DNA from 2 places in the Pseudovibrio sp. W64 genome. Region 2 is predicted to be linked to the other one. Evidence: riboswitches for the same ligand, from Rfam matches in the RefSeq annotation. Region 2 holds a riboswitch; the other holds the start of a gene.
What was found. A riboswitch is a leader RNA that binds a small molecule or an ion and turns the genes downstream of it on or off. The one in region 2 is predicted to bind S-adenosylmethionine.
Positions count from the first base shown of each region.

Region 1 (7,394 bases), on a different contig from region 2:
CTCACATTCTATGTGATCTGTAGCTTTGGCATTTTGGCAAACGTTGGTGTGGCAGAGTTGATCTATACGAACAAACCAATCTGGTGGTTTGCTGGTGCTGCTGGTGCCGTTATGGGCGCGGTTTGGAACTACGTTGTTTCCAACGCTCTGACATGGCGCAAAGGCTAAAGCGTTTCTTCGAATAGTGAGAGCCGCTTTTCACAGGAAGAAACGCAGGAAACCAAAGTTAAAGCACTTTGAGGAAAGCATTTAAATGCAGGACAATCCCGCAGGAAAGCCGCTGAGCTTTTGGTTGCGCCCGACTAATCTGATCCTGATTATCGCCGTGCTGTCTTTGGCACGGCTGGCAACTGGTATGAATGTCGATCTGGTTGAGGATGAAGCCTACTATCGTTTGTGGGGGCTGTATCCTGCATTGGGTTATTACGACCACCCGCCAATGGTCGCTTATTGGATCTGGCTTGGTCAATCCTTGTTCGGTGACACGGCTCTTGGCGTTCGCTTCATCAGTATCCTGTCTGCTGCAATTGGTTCCCTCGCGCTCTGGCGAACTGCAAAAATTCTATATGACGCTCATATCGCTGGCTGGACAGTCCTGTTTTTCAACGCAAGTTTGCTGATTGGTGTCGGCTCACTGTTAGCTACGCCTGACGCACCCTCTGTTTTCTTCTGGGGACTGGCTTTGTGGGCCATGGCAGAGCTGACGGTATCCAAAAATGCGAACTGGTGGATTCTGGCTGGTATCTTTGCAGGATTAGGCCTTCTTTCAAAATACTCCGTGTTGTTTCTGGGGGTAGGGATTATTCTCTGGCTGGTGTGGGTGCCGGAGAACCGCAGATACTTCCTATCCTGGCAGTTGTGGCTCGGCGGAGCACTGGCAATCGCGATCTTCTCTCCAGTACTTTACTGGAACTCGCAGCATGAGTGGATTTCTTTTGTAAAGCAGTTTGGGCGTTCTGTACCAGAAGGGTACTCCGTCAAGTACATTGGCGAGTTCATAGGCGCTGTTGCAGGCCTGCTGAATCCGCTCGTCTTTATCATTGCGATGGTTGGTGCGTGGCGCGTCATCCGCAAAATGATAAAGCAAGACAACACGGCCAGTCTGCTGGTTCTGACGGTCCTGCCGTTCCTGATTTACCTGCTCTTCCATTCACTCCATTCGCGTGTTCAGGGCAACTGGCCAGCACCAATGTATCCGACACTGGCCCTGTTCGCCGGTATTGCAGCAGCTTATCCGCCAGCCAATGTTGGCCGCTGGTTCAAGGCGCTTGCCCCGACTGCAGTCGGCCTGGGTGTCGTTGTTGCTGGCTTGGTCTATATCCACGCCTACACCCCGCTCAACACATCTCTGGGCCGTAAAGATCCAACGCACCAGATGCGCGGCTGGCAAGACATTGGCGATGAATTGACCGAGTTGGCAGACGCGAATGACATCAATTGGATTGGCACAACCAGCTACGGTTTGACTGGTCAAATGTCGAATGCGCTCAAGAAGACAGACCTCAAAGTCTACGGAATTCCTGAGCGAATGCGCTATGCAATGATTCCCGATAATCTCCAAAATCCTGAAAATAGTGACATGCTGTACGTCACCGAGGAAAGAAGAGACTGCTCTCAAAAGCTGAAAGCCAACTTCAATCAGGTTGAGCTGCTGAAGACCATCACCCGAGAGAATAAGGGATTATTCGGAAAAACAGCTATTGAAAATGTACGGGTCTACCGATTGTCAGACCCGAAACAGCCCCTGAAATCCAACTGAAACAGCTGAGATTCCGTTGCGTTAAATTTGCAGGCTTTGTTAAATGTACTCCTGAACCTTTTGGATTGGGAGATCCGCGCGATGAAGCGCATCCTCTTGACGAGTCTCGAATTTGGGCAAAGCTATGGAGTCGACCGGGCGATCTGCGATCTAATCATCGCAGGCCGGCTCTCTGCCGTAGGCTGTGTTGTCACTGGCAAGATGTGGTCGAGGGAGTTCTATCAGCTGCGTGACGTGGTTGCCTGGGCCGAACATGAAACCATGGTCGGTCTGACAGTCACACTGACAAAGCCCGCCGGGCCACTCACCGATTTTGGCCGGACCGTATTCGGAGAGACGTTCCCCGCCCCGTGGTGGTATGCAATGCGCAGCCCCATGAAGATGCTGCCGGAAGAGGCGATTGCCGCTGAGATCGCCGCACAGGTGGATCTGTTCGAAGAGGTCTATGCCCGTCCGCCAGCATTTGTTGCCATTCAGGGAAACCTCGCAAAGCATCCTGCCGTGCATTCAGCGCTCATCACGGTGCTCAGCATGATGGCAGGACGAGAGCCTGCACTGGTACTGCCTGCTGGTGTTAGCCGATCGAGCAACTCCATTTCAAAGCGCGCTACCAAAGCCGGATTAGAAACTATATTCTCAGGTCCAGATCTGCCTATGGCTGATGAGGACACGGATCTGAGAGACTTCTTCTGGCACGGAATCAATGAGGCGCAGGATTCGGCAATGGTCCTATGTCGGCCATCCTATCCTGAAGAGCAGGCCCAACCCGTCAAAAAGAAAAACGTACGCCAGAGCTCATCCCGTGAGAACCAGCTGAAGTTCCTGATAAGTGAGGAATTTCCGTTTCTTTTGATGGAAAAAGATATCTTCTTGTTCTAAGAACGATCTCTTCCTGCGGTTGAAGAGATCGTTCCTTTTGAATTTGCCATAAACGTTGGGGTATTTATGAACACCCCTAATTTGCCTAAAACTAAAGAACATCTCTGTGACTCCGGTCACAAAATGGCCGCATGATAGACCTAATTAAAATCATCAATTATATTGATGCAGCTTAAACTAAAAAACTGAATCTACGGCGCGTCAGGATCTTGTGGCAAGATGACAAAGTTCAAAGAACTCCTTCAAAACAGCTTTTCACTGTCGGGTTTGGCTGAGGAACACGCACACGGTCTCTCTGAGATAGCTCAGCCTATGTCATTGAAATCCGGCGCAGTTCTCTTCAAGGCCGGAGATCCGGGCAATGGTTGTTACGCAATCATCGAAGGCAGCATGAAAGTCTCCGTCGTCTCGTTGGATGGCAGTGAGCAGCTGCTCGCAGTTCTCGGGCAGGGCTCTCTGGTAGGTGAAATTGCTTTGCTTGACGGCAGTGAGCGTTCCGCTACCGTTACGGCACTCAAGCCGAGCCAGCTTGCATTTATCTCCAAAGCTGCATTTTATCGCTACGCCGATGAAAACCCCGCTGTTTACCGTCACATGCTGCAGATCGTAGCGACTCGCCTGCGTCGTTCAAACGATGCACTCGCTGCACGGTCCTTCTTGCCACTCAATGGCCGGGTTGCGCAGACGCTGCTGCAACTCTCTGAAACATTTGGCAAAAAAGTCGACAGCAACAAAATTCTTGTTCACTATAAGATCTCTCAGGCTGAAATCGCCAATATGGCTGGTGGGGCTCGGGAGAACGTCAGCCGCGTCCTCAATGTCTGGAAGAGAGAAGGTGTTATCAGCCGCCTCTCTGGATATTACTGCCTCGAAAAGCCGGAGGTGCTACGAGCTGCCGCAGAGCTTTAAACTCGGTATTTGAGTAAAAGTGACCCGAAGTAACAAGAAGGGCATGGGCCTTGTTCTTGCAAGGCTCCTGAAACACCGAGATGACCTATCAGCATTTTGACATTCGCCCGCAGGACGAGTGTACACCAATCCATCCTGACCTGACGCATTCTCAAGTGCGTGCTTTGGTTGCCAGTCATTCAGAAAAACTCCGTCACAATGGCGAGCTGGCATCAGTCTACCAAAATAGCATGAAGTGCGACTGGGAGGATTACGAAGCTCAGGCCGTGCGGTTCTGGTGCTCCGCTCTCATGAAAGACAGAAGCTATTCTGGCCGTCCACTTGGCAAGTATCGTGGAGCTGCAAAGCAGGTATGCAGCGATGATATTGCCAGCTGGTTGAAATTATTCGAGAATGCAGTAGATGAATGCGTTGCTGAAACCGCTCGGGCCAACACCAAGAAATGTGCGACCCAGGTTGTTGATTGCTTCCATATGGCGATGATCCCTGCTTGAGTAGTTGAGCTTCGCCATGCATAGCATTTCCTCTGGTGGATCTACGGAGCTTTAGAACTATGAATGATACAAGAGACGCTGTCGAAGAAGAGCAGCCAATTGGTGAACTGACCACGCGCACAATGGCGATGCCGGCAGACACCAATGCTTCTGGCGATATCTTCGGTGGTTGGGTTGTCTCTCAAATGGATATTGCCGCCGGTATTGCAGCAAGCCAGTGCGCCATGGAGCGCGTTGTGACTGTTGCGATCGACAGCATGACCTTTATCCGCCCTGTTAAAGTGGGCGATGTAATGTGTGTCTACTCCAACGTGCTCCGTGTTGGCAGAACCTCTGTAACGCTTGCCATTGAGGCCTGGGCTTTGCGCCACCGCTTTGGCTATCGTGAGAAGGTGACGAATGCTCAGTTCACCTTTGTTGCTGTTGACGATGACGGCAAGCCGATTGTGATCTCTGAAGAGCAACGTGCTAAATACAACAAGGCTTAAGCGGATCGCGGACCAGGAATAGGAAACAAGCAGTGTCATCAAAAATTCCCGTTATGTCAGCGCGTGAACGGACACCGCTTGATCCTTCCATCACACCTGCCCAGATCAATCATCTGGTTGAGAGTTTTTACGGCAAGGTCCGCCAGCACGAAACGCTTGGGCCGATCTTCCTGAGAGAGATGGGTGAGGACTGGGGTCCGCATCTACACAAGATGAAGCACTTTTGGGCATCTGTTCTGCTAAAAACTGGATCGTATAAAGGCAAGCCGGTTCCCGCTCACGCGAGGATTCAAGGGGTCACCACTGAGAATTTCCATGAGTGGATGGATCTGTTTGAAGACGAAGTCTATGCGATTTTCTCAGCAGAAGCCGCACCGCTTCTTCTGGCAACTGCACAGCGCATCGCACAGAGCCTGTGGCTTGCAATGTTCGCAGACCCATTTGCCACGCCTCCTGCAAAATTCGGCAGTCGCGCAGCTTAAAAATCAGTTCTTATTTTAGTGCAGCTTACCTAGCTCGGGAATTTCTTTTTCGAGCGTAGCGCGTTTTGCCTGAAGTACTCACGCAAGGCTTCCAGTTCTTCAGGACGACGGCGTGCAGTATCCGCAAACAAGCGCTCGTCGACAACCGTGTGGCAGCCTTCTGCCCAAAGCCGAAGCAGCACAGCAAACCTGTCGGAGCGCTCGTCGGTGGTCAAAGGCGTATTCGGCTGGCGTGTAGAGTTGGAAAGCAGCCGGCTGCGCAGCCCTTTTTCTAAAATCAGGCAATCCAGCAAATAGGCAGCAGTAAACTCGTCGGCAAGGTGTGCGACGGCTTCCCTCAAAGATTGAGGCACATATTCAGATACATACGATTGCCATGCAGACTGTGGCTGACCAGCAATATCAAACATTAAATCCTCCATCGGTTTCCCGAGGAGGACTGGCGCAAAATCCATTGAAACTACCGCTTGGTTGTTACGAATGATGAAGACAGCGTCCTCACTTCGAAACCACATCCCTTTTGGCGGAGACCACCTTGCCCGGTTAGGCAGGTTGGCGAGGGCGCCAGCCCTTCTCTTGATGATGCGTAGGATTTGGCACGAAAATGAGGCAATTGCAAGTGGGCACCTTTCCTTTGTTCTTTGTCCACACTTTCAAACTTACGTCATGTCGTATTTTAGCACCACAAAACGCAACTTCCGCTAAGTGAATATCTTCAATTTTTGTGGTTCTATAAACCGAATTCCCGTCATATCTGAGTATTCTCCTCAGACTTTGAATGAGCGCATAGTGGCAGCTCAAAAAGGCAGAGCATTCCAAATATTCCGATAAATTTTCTCAGTCAAATTTCTAGGCCCTTCAGGAAGGAAAAAACGATGTGCACCACAAAGCCCGTTCTCTTTGGAGTCCTGACAGGGTGCGCTTACGCCTTGCTGCTAACCACATCTCTGGCAGCAACGACCACCAAGATGGTCGATGGTGTCAAAACGGAGTTTGTGGAGCAGGTCTCTGAAGAGCAGAAAACTCTGGCTCGCAACACTGAAGTTGTGGTCATGCCCAAAGGCTTCCACATCGAACCTTATGCAGCTGTGCCAGATGCCCGTCATATGTCCGTCGCGCCTGATGGCAAAACTGTTTTTGTAGGAACGACCACGGACAGAGTCTGGGTCGTTACCCCGGATGAAGAGGGCAAGAAAGCTGCAGAAGTTCGCCAGTTCGCTCCAGATCAATCCTTCATCATCCCTAATGGTGTGTGCTTCACAAAAGATGGCTCATTGGTCCTTGCAGAGCAAAACCGTGTTCTGAGTTTTCCGAACGCATTGGAAAACAAAGAGCAGGGCAAGCCAGCCGTGAAGGTGCTGGTCGGCAAAGGCATGCTTATCCCTCCCTCTGAGGAAAGTTATAATCACTCCTCCCGTGTGTGCGATCAGGGGCCGGATGACCGCATCTACATCTCTCTTGGCCAGCCTTACAACGTGCCGCCCAAGATGAAGCTGAAACTCTATGACAGCCTCGGCATCGGCGGCATTATCTCCATCACCGCAGATGGTATGGACCGTCAGGTCTATGCGACCGGGATCAGAAATTCCGTAGGCTTGGAGTTCCATCCAAACTCCGGTAATCTCTGGTTTACCGACAATCAGGTGGACGGCATGGGAGATGACATCCCGCCTGAAGAGCTGAACAAAGGCACCGAGCCGGGCAAGAACTACGGTTTCCCATGGTATGGCGGTGGAACGGTCCGTACCCCGCATTACATCGATGAGCCTGTCCCAAGTGGCGTGGTGAACCCGGAAGTCGAACTGGATGCTCATGCCGCAAGTTTGGGCATGACGTTCTATCAGGGCGATATGTTCCCTGAAGAATACAAGGGCGGCGTCTTCATCGCGCAACACGGCTCATGGGACCGCTCAGTGCCAATTGGCGCACGTGTGGTGTTTGTGCCCATCAACGAGAAAGAAGAAGCTGGCGCCCCAAGTATTGTCGCAACAGGCTGGATTGATGCCAGCGGCGATTATCTGGGCCGTCCGGTAGACGTGGTCGAGCTTGGCGACGGATCCTTGTTGATCTCTGATGACTCTGCTGGAGGGATCTATCGCATGTACTACGAAGACTAGGGATCTCCTCTGACCTGCGACAACACACCTAAAAGCAAAAGACCAGAGCAGTGCCTCTGGTCTTCTTGAGTTCTATACTAAGCCCTTAGTGCTCGCCGGGGATACCTTTGTAAGCATTTGGACCCCAGACCTGCTTGACGCGCTGATCACGGCCACAGCGATAGCGGTAGAACTTGTAGCGGATCGGGTTTTTCTCATAGTAGTTCTGATGATAATCTTCTGCATCATAGAACGGAGCTGCAGTGCGGATCGGTGTTACAATCGGG
Region 1 is NZ_LMCI01000002.1:168,119-175,512, reverse strand. Features, by position in the region: gene PsW64_RS01635 (glycosyltransferase) at 1-168, shown strand, start outside; gene PsW64_RS01630 (ArnT family glycosyltransferase) at 254-1,759, shown strand; gene PsW64_RS01625 (ChbG/HpnK family deacetylase) at 1,841-2,638, shown strand; gene PsW64_RS01620 (Crp/Fnr family transcriptional regulator) at 2,858-3,547, shown strand; gene PsW64_RS01615 (group III truncated hemoglobin) at 3,628-4,041, shown strand; gene PsW64_RS01610 (acyl-CoA thioesterase) at 4,101-4,529, shown strand; gene PsW64_RS01605 (group III truncated hemoglobin) at 4,562-5,011, shown strand; gene PsW64_RS01600 (hypothetical protein) at 5,041-5,421, opposite strand; SAM-I-IV-variant riboswitch at 5,469-5,599, opposite strand; gene PsW64_RS01595 (PQQ-dependent sugar dehydrogenase) at 5,887-7,128, shown strand; gene msrA (peptide-methionine (S)-S-oxide reductase MsrA) at 7,214-7,394, opposite strand, start outside.
Region 1: it holds a riboswitch for S-adenosylmethionine, as region 2 does, so the genes downstream of both, PsW64_RS01600 (hypothetical protein) here and PsW64_RS10730 (O-succinylhomoserine sulfhydrylase) in region 2, are expected to answer to the same signal.

Region 2 (7,394 bases):
CAGGTTAGTAACAAGCTGAAAATGTAATAAAAAATGGCCTGTGGTCGGGTCAATTTCGGCACATCCTTCAGGAACATCATAATCAAACCCCAAAGGATGGTGATGAGGCAAAGTATTGGAAATATAGCCCAAGCGATGTGGAAATATGTATCTGGGACTGCAAAGATACCGCTTTGTCCGCCTGACAAGTATGTCATCAAGGCGAAGAGCAATAATTGGCTTACTGCTACGATCATCAGGAGTCTGGGTGACATTGCTCGATTTACAACGAGGATCGTCGAGAGTAACGGCCAGCTAAGGACGTTAAAGCCCAAGTGCGCGCAATTTACCGTGAGGAAGTTATATCCGTTAAAGGAGAATATGTAGAAGTATTCGAGCAAAGCCTGATCCGCAGATTGTACAAGAGGCTCTCCCTAGCGAAGTCTAAGAGTTTTTGAAATAGCTTTTGTTCTATTTCTTCAAGCGTTGTATTCGATGATGCGGCCTTCGCCGATGAGGCGGGGGGCTTTTTCGGTGGTGGTGTAGCTGATGGCGCCTTCCTCGGGTTCTACGCGGCGGCGGTCGCGCAGGTGGGCGGCGTTTTCTTTGATGCCGATGAGGTGGGCGAGGAAAGCGGAGTTGCAGCGGAAGACGTTGATGCGCTTTGGCAGGTCATAGAACTGGGCGTCTTTTTCGTGCTGAGTTTGCGTGGTGGCGACATCCTCAGAGACTTGCAGTTCCTTGCCTGGTTTCCCGTAGGTGTTCCGTCTTGAAACAGTCTCTGCATTTTGCTCTGTGATTTTGGCGTGACGGCGAGAGCCGATATCGCGATAGCGACGATCAGCGTCTGTTCCAGTGTTAATCGCTTTTCCAGTGCGGGTGACACGCATGACTTCACTCCCCCGACCGTCTCAAAATGAGACAAATGCCATTTCCTGGGATTTACATCGCAAGGCGCGTGCCAAAGTTTAAGTTTTTATTAGGATTTTAATTAATTGGGTGCGATGGAAATGCTGAGAGGCATGAAAAAGCTAGCAAGTACAGAAGGTTAAAGCTTGTCGATCTGATCTTCAGGACCGCTGACGAGCAGGGTTACGCCGTCCTCTGTGAAGGTGCGTTCGATGATTTCCAGCTGTAGCAGAATGACCTGGCGTTCCAGTTCGGCACTGCTGGAGAAGCTGGCAGAGACACTGCGGGTTTTGATGCGCAGCCATGGCACAAGCTCAGCTTCCCGAATGGCGAGATTTGCGGCGCCGGAGTAGGCCCGTGCCAGGCCGCCGGTGCCCAGTTTTGTGCCACCGAAGTAACGGACAATGATGACGCCCACATCCACAAGGTCTGCCCCAATGAGTGTTTTGAGTGTGGGCATGCCGGAGGTGCCAGACGGTTCACCATCGTCTTTGCCGCCTTCATCGATGCGTCCCTCGGGGAGCATTCTGCGGAAGGCGGTGACGTGGTGGTTGGCTTTTTTGTGCTCGTCGCGAAGATCCGCCAGCCGCTGAGCAAAGTCTACATGGGGTACCAGAAAGGCAAGAAAGCGTGACTTCTTTTCTTCCAGTATCGCGTTGTATTCCTGCTCAACGGTGAAGAGGGGCATGGGCTTATGCTCCTACCGGTTCTTTGCTTTTGAAGTGCTTGGAGAGCTTTAGTGCCTGACCCTGATAGTTGGAGCCAATGCCTTCGCCGTAAAGGGTTTCTGGCACTTCCTCCATGTGCTCGTAGACAAGGCGGCCAACCGTCTGGCCGTGTTCTACGATGAAGGGAACGTCGTGAGAGCGGACTTCTAGAACGGCTCTGGACCCTGTGCCACCAACGGTGGAATGGCCGAAGCCGGGGTCGAAGAAGCCTGCGTAGTGGACGCGGAATTCGCCGACGAGTGGATCGAATGGCACCATCTCAGCAGCGTATTGTGGTGGGACGTGGACGGCTTCCTGCGAGACCAGAATGTAGAACTCGTTCGGGTCGAGGATGAGCGTTGCATCGCCGCGATTGTACAGCGGTTCCCAGAAGTCTTCCGGGTCCTGTGCGTCTTTGCGATCGACGTCGATCACGCCTGTATGGCGCTTGGCGCGGTAGCCGATGAGGCTGTCTTTGCCAGAGCCTTTCAGGTCGATGGACACCTGTACGCCGTTGTTGATTGCGTCTTCGTCCTTGCCGCCAGACACCAGTGTGTGCTGGTTGTGCACTTTGGTCAGGTCTTCATCATTGATGAGGGTTTCACCATCGCGGAAGCGGATTTGGGACAGGCGAGAGCCTTCGCGGACCAGCACAGGGAAGGTCTTTGGAGAAATCTCAGCGTAGAGCGGGCCTTTGTAGCCGGCTTCAACACGGTCAAACGCGCGGCCCTGGTCTGTGATGACGCGGGTGAACACATCGATGCGGCCCGTGGAGCTTTTCGGGTTGGCTGTGGCGGACTGCTCAGCCGGAAGGTCCAGCGCCTCCTGAAGGCGGACGATGTAAACGCAGTTGGTTTCCAGCACGGCACCCTTGGAGAGGTCGATCTCGTGCAGGATGAGTTTTTCCAGCTTGTCTTCCACTTTCGCGTCGGGGCCGGGCAGAAAGGAGGCCCGGACACGCCATGCTTTGACGCCGAGGCGCAGGTCAAGACTGGCAGGTTGAATCTGGTCCTCGTCGGGCACTCTGTCTGCTTGAATTGCACCGCTGGCAAACATAGCTTCAATCGCTTTTGCCGGAAGAATGCCTGTCATTGTTGGTTCCGCCCCACTCGTACTCAAATCGTTCTGACACTGATTAACGTAAGTTTGATCTCTCGCCAAGTCTGCAACCTAAGCTGATTGATTGACCCTAGTGTATTTTCGAGGTAAAAACGCTGCCTATTCCGTGGTGATTTGGTCGACCGGCTTGCAACCACGTAAAACAAGTAGCTAAAGGGTCGGGTTCTTGTATAGACCTCGGCCCGCGCCGGGGTTTTTTAATGAAGGGGTAGAGCAATATCTCTTCGGGCAGGAATGAGCGATGACAGACGCAAAGAACTGGAAGCCAGCAACTCGGCTTGTTCATGGAGGCACAACGCGCTCCAGCTTTGGTGAAACATCCGAAGCTATCTTCCTTACACAAGGGTATGTTTACGACAGCTCAGAAGCGGCAGAAGCACGCTTTTTGGGCGAGAATCCGGGCTATATTTATTCCCGGTACGCAAACCCGACCGTAGGAATGTTCGAGCGACGAATGTGTGAACTGGAAGGCGCTGAGGCCGCACGCGGCACGGCTTCTGGTATGGCGGCTGTTAACTCTGCGATTATGGCCTGCGTTAAAGCTGGCGATCACGTGATTGCACCAAAGGCACTGTTCGGTTCCTGCCGATACATCATCGAAAAGCTGCTGCCACGTTATGGTGTGGAGTCCACGCTGATTGATGGCACTGACATTGAGCATTGGAAAGCAGCTGTTCGTCCGAACACCACAGCGGCATTCCTTGAAAGCCCAACCAACCCGACGCTTGAAGTGATCGATATTCCAGCTGTTGCGGATATTATTCACGAAGCTGGTGGACGGCTTATTGTAGACAACGTGTTTGCGACTGCTATCTGGCAGAGCCCGCTGACGCTGGGTGCGGATGTGGTGATCTACTCTGCGACCAAGCATATTGACGGGCAGGGCCGATGTCTGGGCGGTATCGTGCTTTCTGATGAAAAGTGGATTGTGGAAGAATTCCATGACCCGTTCAAGCATACCGGACCTGCAATGAGCCCGTTCAACGCTTGGGTTCTGCTGAAGGGGCTGGAGACGTTGTCTCTGCGTGTTGAGCGTCAGACAGCTAATGCTGGCAAATTGGCAGAGTTCCTTGCGGATCATTCTGCAGTGTCTCGGTTGATTTACCCAGGTCGTGCTGATCACCCACAGGCGGATATCGTGGCTAAGCAGATGCAAGGTGGGTCTACCATGCTGGCGGTTGATTTGGCGGGTGGCAAGGAAGCGGCCTTCAAGTTCTCCAATGCGTTGGAGATTGTCAGTCTTTCCAACAACCTTGGCGATGCGAAGAGCCTGATTACCCATCCGGCGACGACTACGCACCAGAGTGTTGCGGAAGATGCGCGTCTGGAGCTGGGCATTACAGACAAGACGCTTCGTCTTTCTGTTGGTCTGGAAGATGCAGATGACCTGCTGGAAGACGTCGCTAAAGCGCTGGCTGCGGTTTAAGCGTGTTGCACATTATGACTGGCATGAGGGCATCCAATCGGGTGCCCTTTATGCATTAAAGCGCAATGCTGCAGACTTGTTGTTAGCTGTTGCTGGTTGCCACAACCACATCTCGCCGTGCTCCGGACAAGGTGATGATGAACCCGGCGATGACATCCAGAAACGTGATGGTCATGAGCAGCAGGAAGAGCGGGGTGGCGGCTTCTTGTACCGAGAGGAACTCAATTAGGTAAGCCACGAGGATCAACAGAGACAAGCTGTGATCTACCAGTGAGAGTGTGCTGGTTCTGGTGGCTTTGATGATCTCAACGAAGAGCAGGACCAAAGTGCCTGCAAGCAGAAGAGTGGCGACATCCAGAGGAACAAGCAATCCTGATGGCAGTGGGATCTGGAATACAATGGCAGCCCACGGAGTGACGTTGTAGCCTTGGTCAAGCACCGGCTCTAGATCTTCAAACCACCGAAATGCCACAGCATTGTAGAGCAAGAACGGAATGAGCGTGAGTGGAATAGTCCTCATGTGGTTGTCCCCGGAAGAGCTGGAAGCGGTATCCTATCGGAAAAGATTAACATTAATGCTGGGGGTCTGTGATGCCCTGAAACCGGGAGGGGTAACGCTTCGAGTGGTTTAATGCCTAGGGCTTTCATTTTAAGTGGAGTTCTAGGGAATACGACGCGTGCGAATGTGAATAGTGAGGGGGCGTCGCACACGTTCCGTCATGCGACGTTCTATGTGAGAGAGCTCGTTATAGTTATCGACGGTGATGCCCTTCCAGTATTTGACGATGGGAAGGCCTATGCGGAGTTGAAAAGCACCAATGGGATAGTCGATGTCGCTGTGATAGCGGATTTGTCCAACAAATGTGGTCTTTAATCCAGGTAGGCCAAGCCAGCCTGCGCGGGATATTTCAAACCGTCCCTGCGCCCCGCTTATCTCTTCAATGTTGTTGGCGGTTCTATAAAAGCCTCCTGCATAGATGCGGAGGCCGAACCCCAGATCATCAGTTCCGGGGAGGTCGTAGCCAATCTCTCCTGAAAGGTTGAGGAGAGGAATGCTTTCGCGTTGGTCTGTGCTACCCGGTTCCGGTTCCAGAATACGGACTTTGCTTGTCGGGAATTGTGCGTTGAAGCGAGCCTCATAGTTATTTGCCAGAAACTCAATGCCCGTGGTGACTGCAGTTGCGGGGCCGCGTTCGTAATCTTCCTTGTAGTTCATGAAGATGTAGGTGCTGCCAATCAAGTTTGGCCGTACAAAGTGACGGAGGCCACCGCCAGCACTTATGAGATAAACAGCATCAGAGGAGTTGCCGGAGCGGACATCAGCGAAGAACATGCCATGACTGTCCTGAAAGACTGGCGTGATGACTTCGGCGGCTCCAGATGTGTTATTGCGATCTGTCTCAAACAGGCCAATGAGGCGGGGTTGGTACTTGCCTTGCGGATTGAAGGTGAAGTGGTCGTCTAAATTGAAGAGAGGTTGGGCCTGGCTGGCAGAGGTATTCAGCGCCACAAGGCAGAGCAGAATACGCAACAAAGTTTGCAAGAGCTGGCCCATTTGCTCTCTTGGTGCTGACGAGAATGCGACGTTTACCAGCAGTATTGGAGGTTACTTACGTTTCTGATAGTCCCGCCATCCAGTGGGCTATCCTTGCCAAGCTGAGAGGAACTGAAGATCTTCACAGCCAGCAAACTGGGTGCATCGCTCCAGTTCAGCTTCCAATCGTTGTTGGCGGCCTTTGCCCATGCGAATGCCAGCCTCGGGCCAGAAGCGTTTTACGGCCAAAGCATTGGAGGCTTTGTCACGCTTCATATCAATGCGACCAATCAACTTGTCCCCCTCCATTACGGGGAAGACATAATAGCCGTATTGCCGTTTTGGTTCAGGGACGAAGATTTCGATGCGGTAATTGAAGTCAAAAAGGAACTCAGCGCGCTTGCGGTCTCTTAATGCCGGGTCGAATGGACTGAGGATGCGGATCCGTTGGGAAGGGGCTTCGAGGGATCTCAGTTCATCTTCAATTGTTGGGCGTGCGAGACATAATTTGGGCTTCGTGTCGCTGGCAGGTTGAATCTCAACAGGGATTAGTTCCTGACGCTTCTGGGCTTGCTCACACCATGCTTTGACATCGGCAAGGTCTAGTTTGTCCCAATAGGCTGCAATTTCGCTGGGCGTAGCGAAGCCGAGGCGGTCGATTGCGGAGTTGCAAGCCCACTCTATGGTTTCTGCATGGCTGGGTTTAGCGGAGCGGTGATCCTCAGGGATGACGCGTTCTGTCAGGTCATAGAGTTTTTGAAAGTTTTCACGCCGAGAGACGGAGATTTGTCCGGTCCGCCAGAGATATTCAAGCGCTGTTTTGGATGGGTTCCACTCCCACCATCCGCCTTTGCTGCGCTTCTCATCCTTGCCGACATCTGAGGTGCCAGCGGGGCCGTTTTCTTCGATGTGCCGTAGAATGAGGTTGAGTTTTTCCTGATACTCCGCACCGCGCCAGACCTTCCAGCGGGATTGCAAGCTTTCTGCGCTTTTTTGGAAGCGGTAGTGCCAATAAGGGAAGAACTCGGTTGGAATGATTGAGGCATCATGCGTCCAGTGCTCAAAGAGGCTTCTGTCATTCTCCAGCAGTTTCTTGAGATGTTTGGGGCGGTAACTTTGGCGGCGTGACCATAAGATCATGTGGTGCGCACGCTCTACTGTGTTGATGCTATCAACCTGCACAAAGCCAATGCGGTGAATGAGATTGAGGAGATCTTCTCCTTTCGAGGAGCCTGTTGGTGCTTCAAGAAGGGCGTGTTTCTGCAGAAACAAGCGGCGCGCAGCGGCGTTATCAACTTTTAAAACTAACTGCGCTTCCATAGTCATCAAAGTCTCCTGCTTGGTCAGACGTGCCTAGGCTAGGAGAGGTAGCGCCTTGCCGCAAGCAGTCCGCAGCAGATAGTTGTGGGTTTGTTCCTATTATGTTCTCTAAGTGGAGGTTGCATTGGACTTTGCAGAAAAACAGCGGGGTGTGTTTCAGCGGATGATTGTTGGAGCGTTGGTGACCGCGATTGTGCTTTTGTTTGGTGCGCTTCTCAATCCGTTTGGATTTGCCGCGGACTGGAATGCCTCTGAGCGGCTTTGGGTGGCAGCGGTTTCATTGTTATCACCTGCCTTGCTGCTGATGATTTCCATAGGTCGTCTGGCAATGCGTAGGTTTTATCATGCTGATGACATTGATGGAGGAGGGCTAACCCACGGCAGTGAGGAAGCCAGGATG
Region 2 is NZ_LMCI01000018.1:426,468-433,861, reverse strand. Features, by position in the region: gene PsW64_RS10755 (hypothetical protein) at 1-236, opposite strand, end outside; gene PsW64_RS10745 (hypothetical protein) at 459-869, opposite strand; gene PsW64_RS10740 (YigZ family protein) at 1,028-1,576, opposite strand; gene PsW64_RS10735 (2'-deoxycytidine 5'-triphosphate deaminase) at 1,581-2,687, opposite strand; SAM riboswitch at 2,811-2,888, shown strand; gene PsW64_RS10730 (O-succinylhomoserine sulfhydrylase) at 2,956-4,140, shown strand; gene PsW64_RS10725 (hypothetical protein) at 4,223-4,660, opposite strand; gene PsW64_RS10720 (hypothetical protein) at 4,802-5,695, opposite strand; gene PsW64_RS10715 (winged helix-turn-helix domain-containing protein) at 5,783-6,994, opposite strand; gene PsW64_RS10710 (MAPEG family protein) at 7,119-7,394, shown strand, end outside.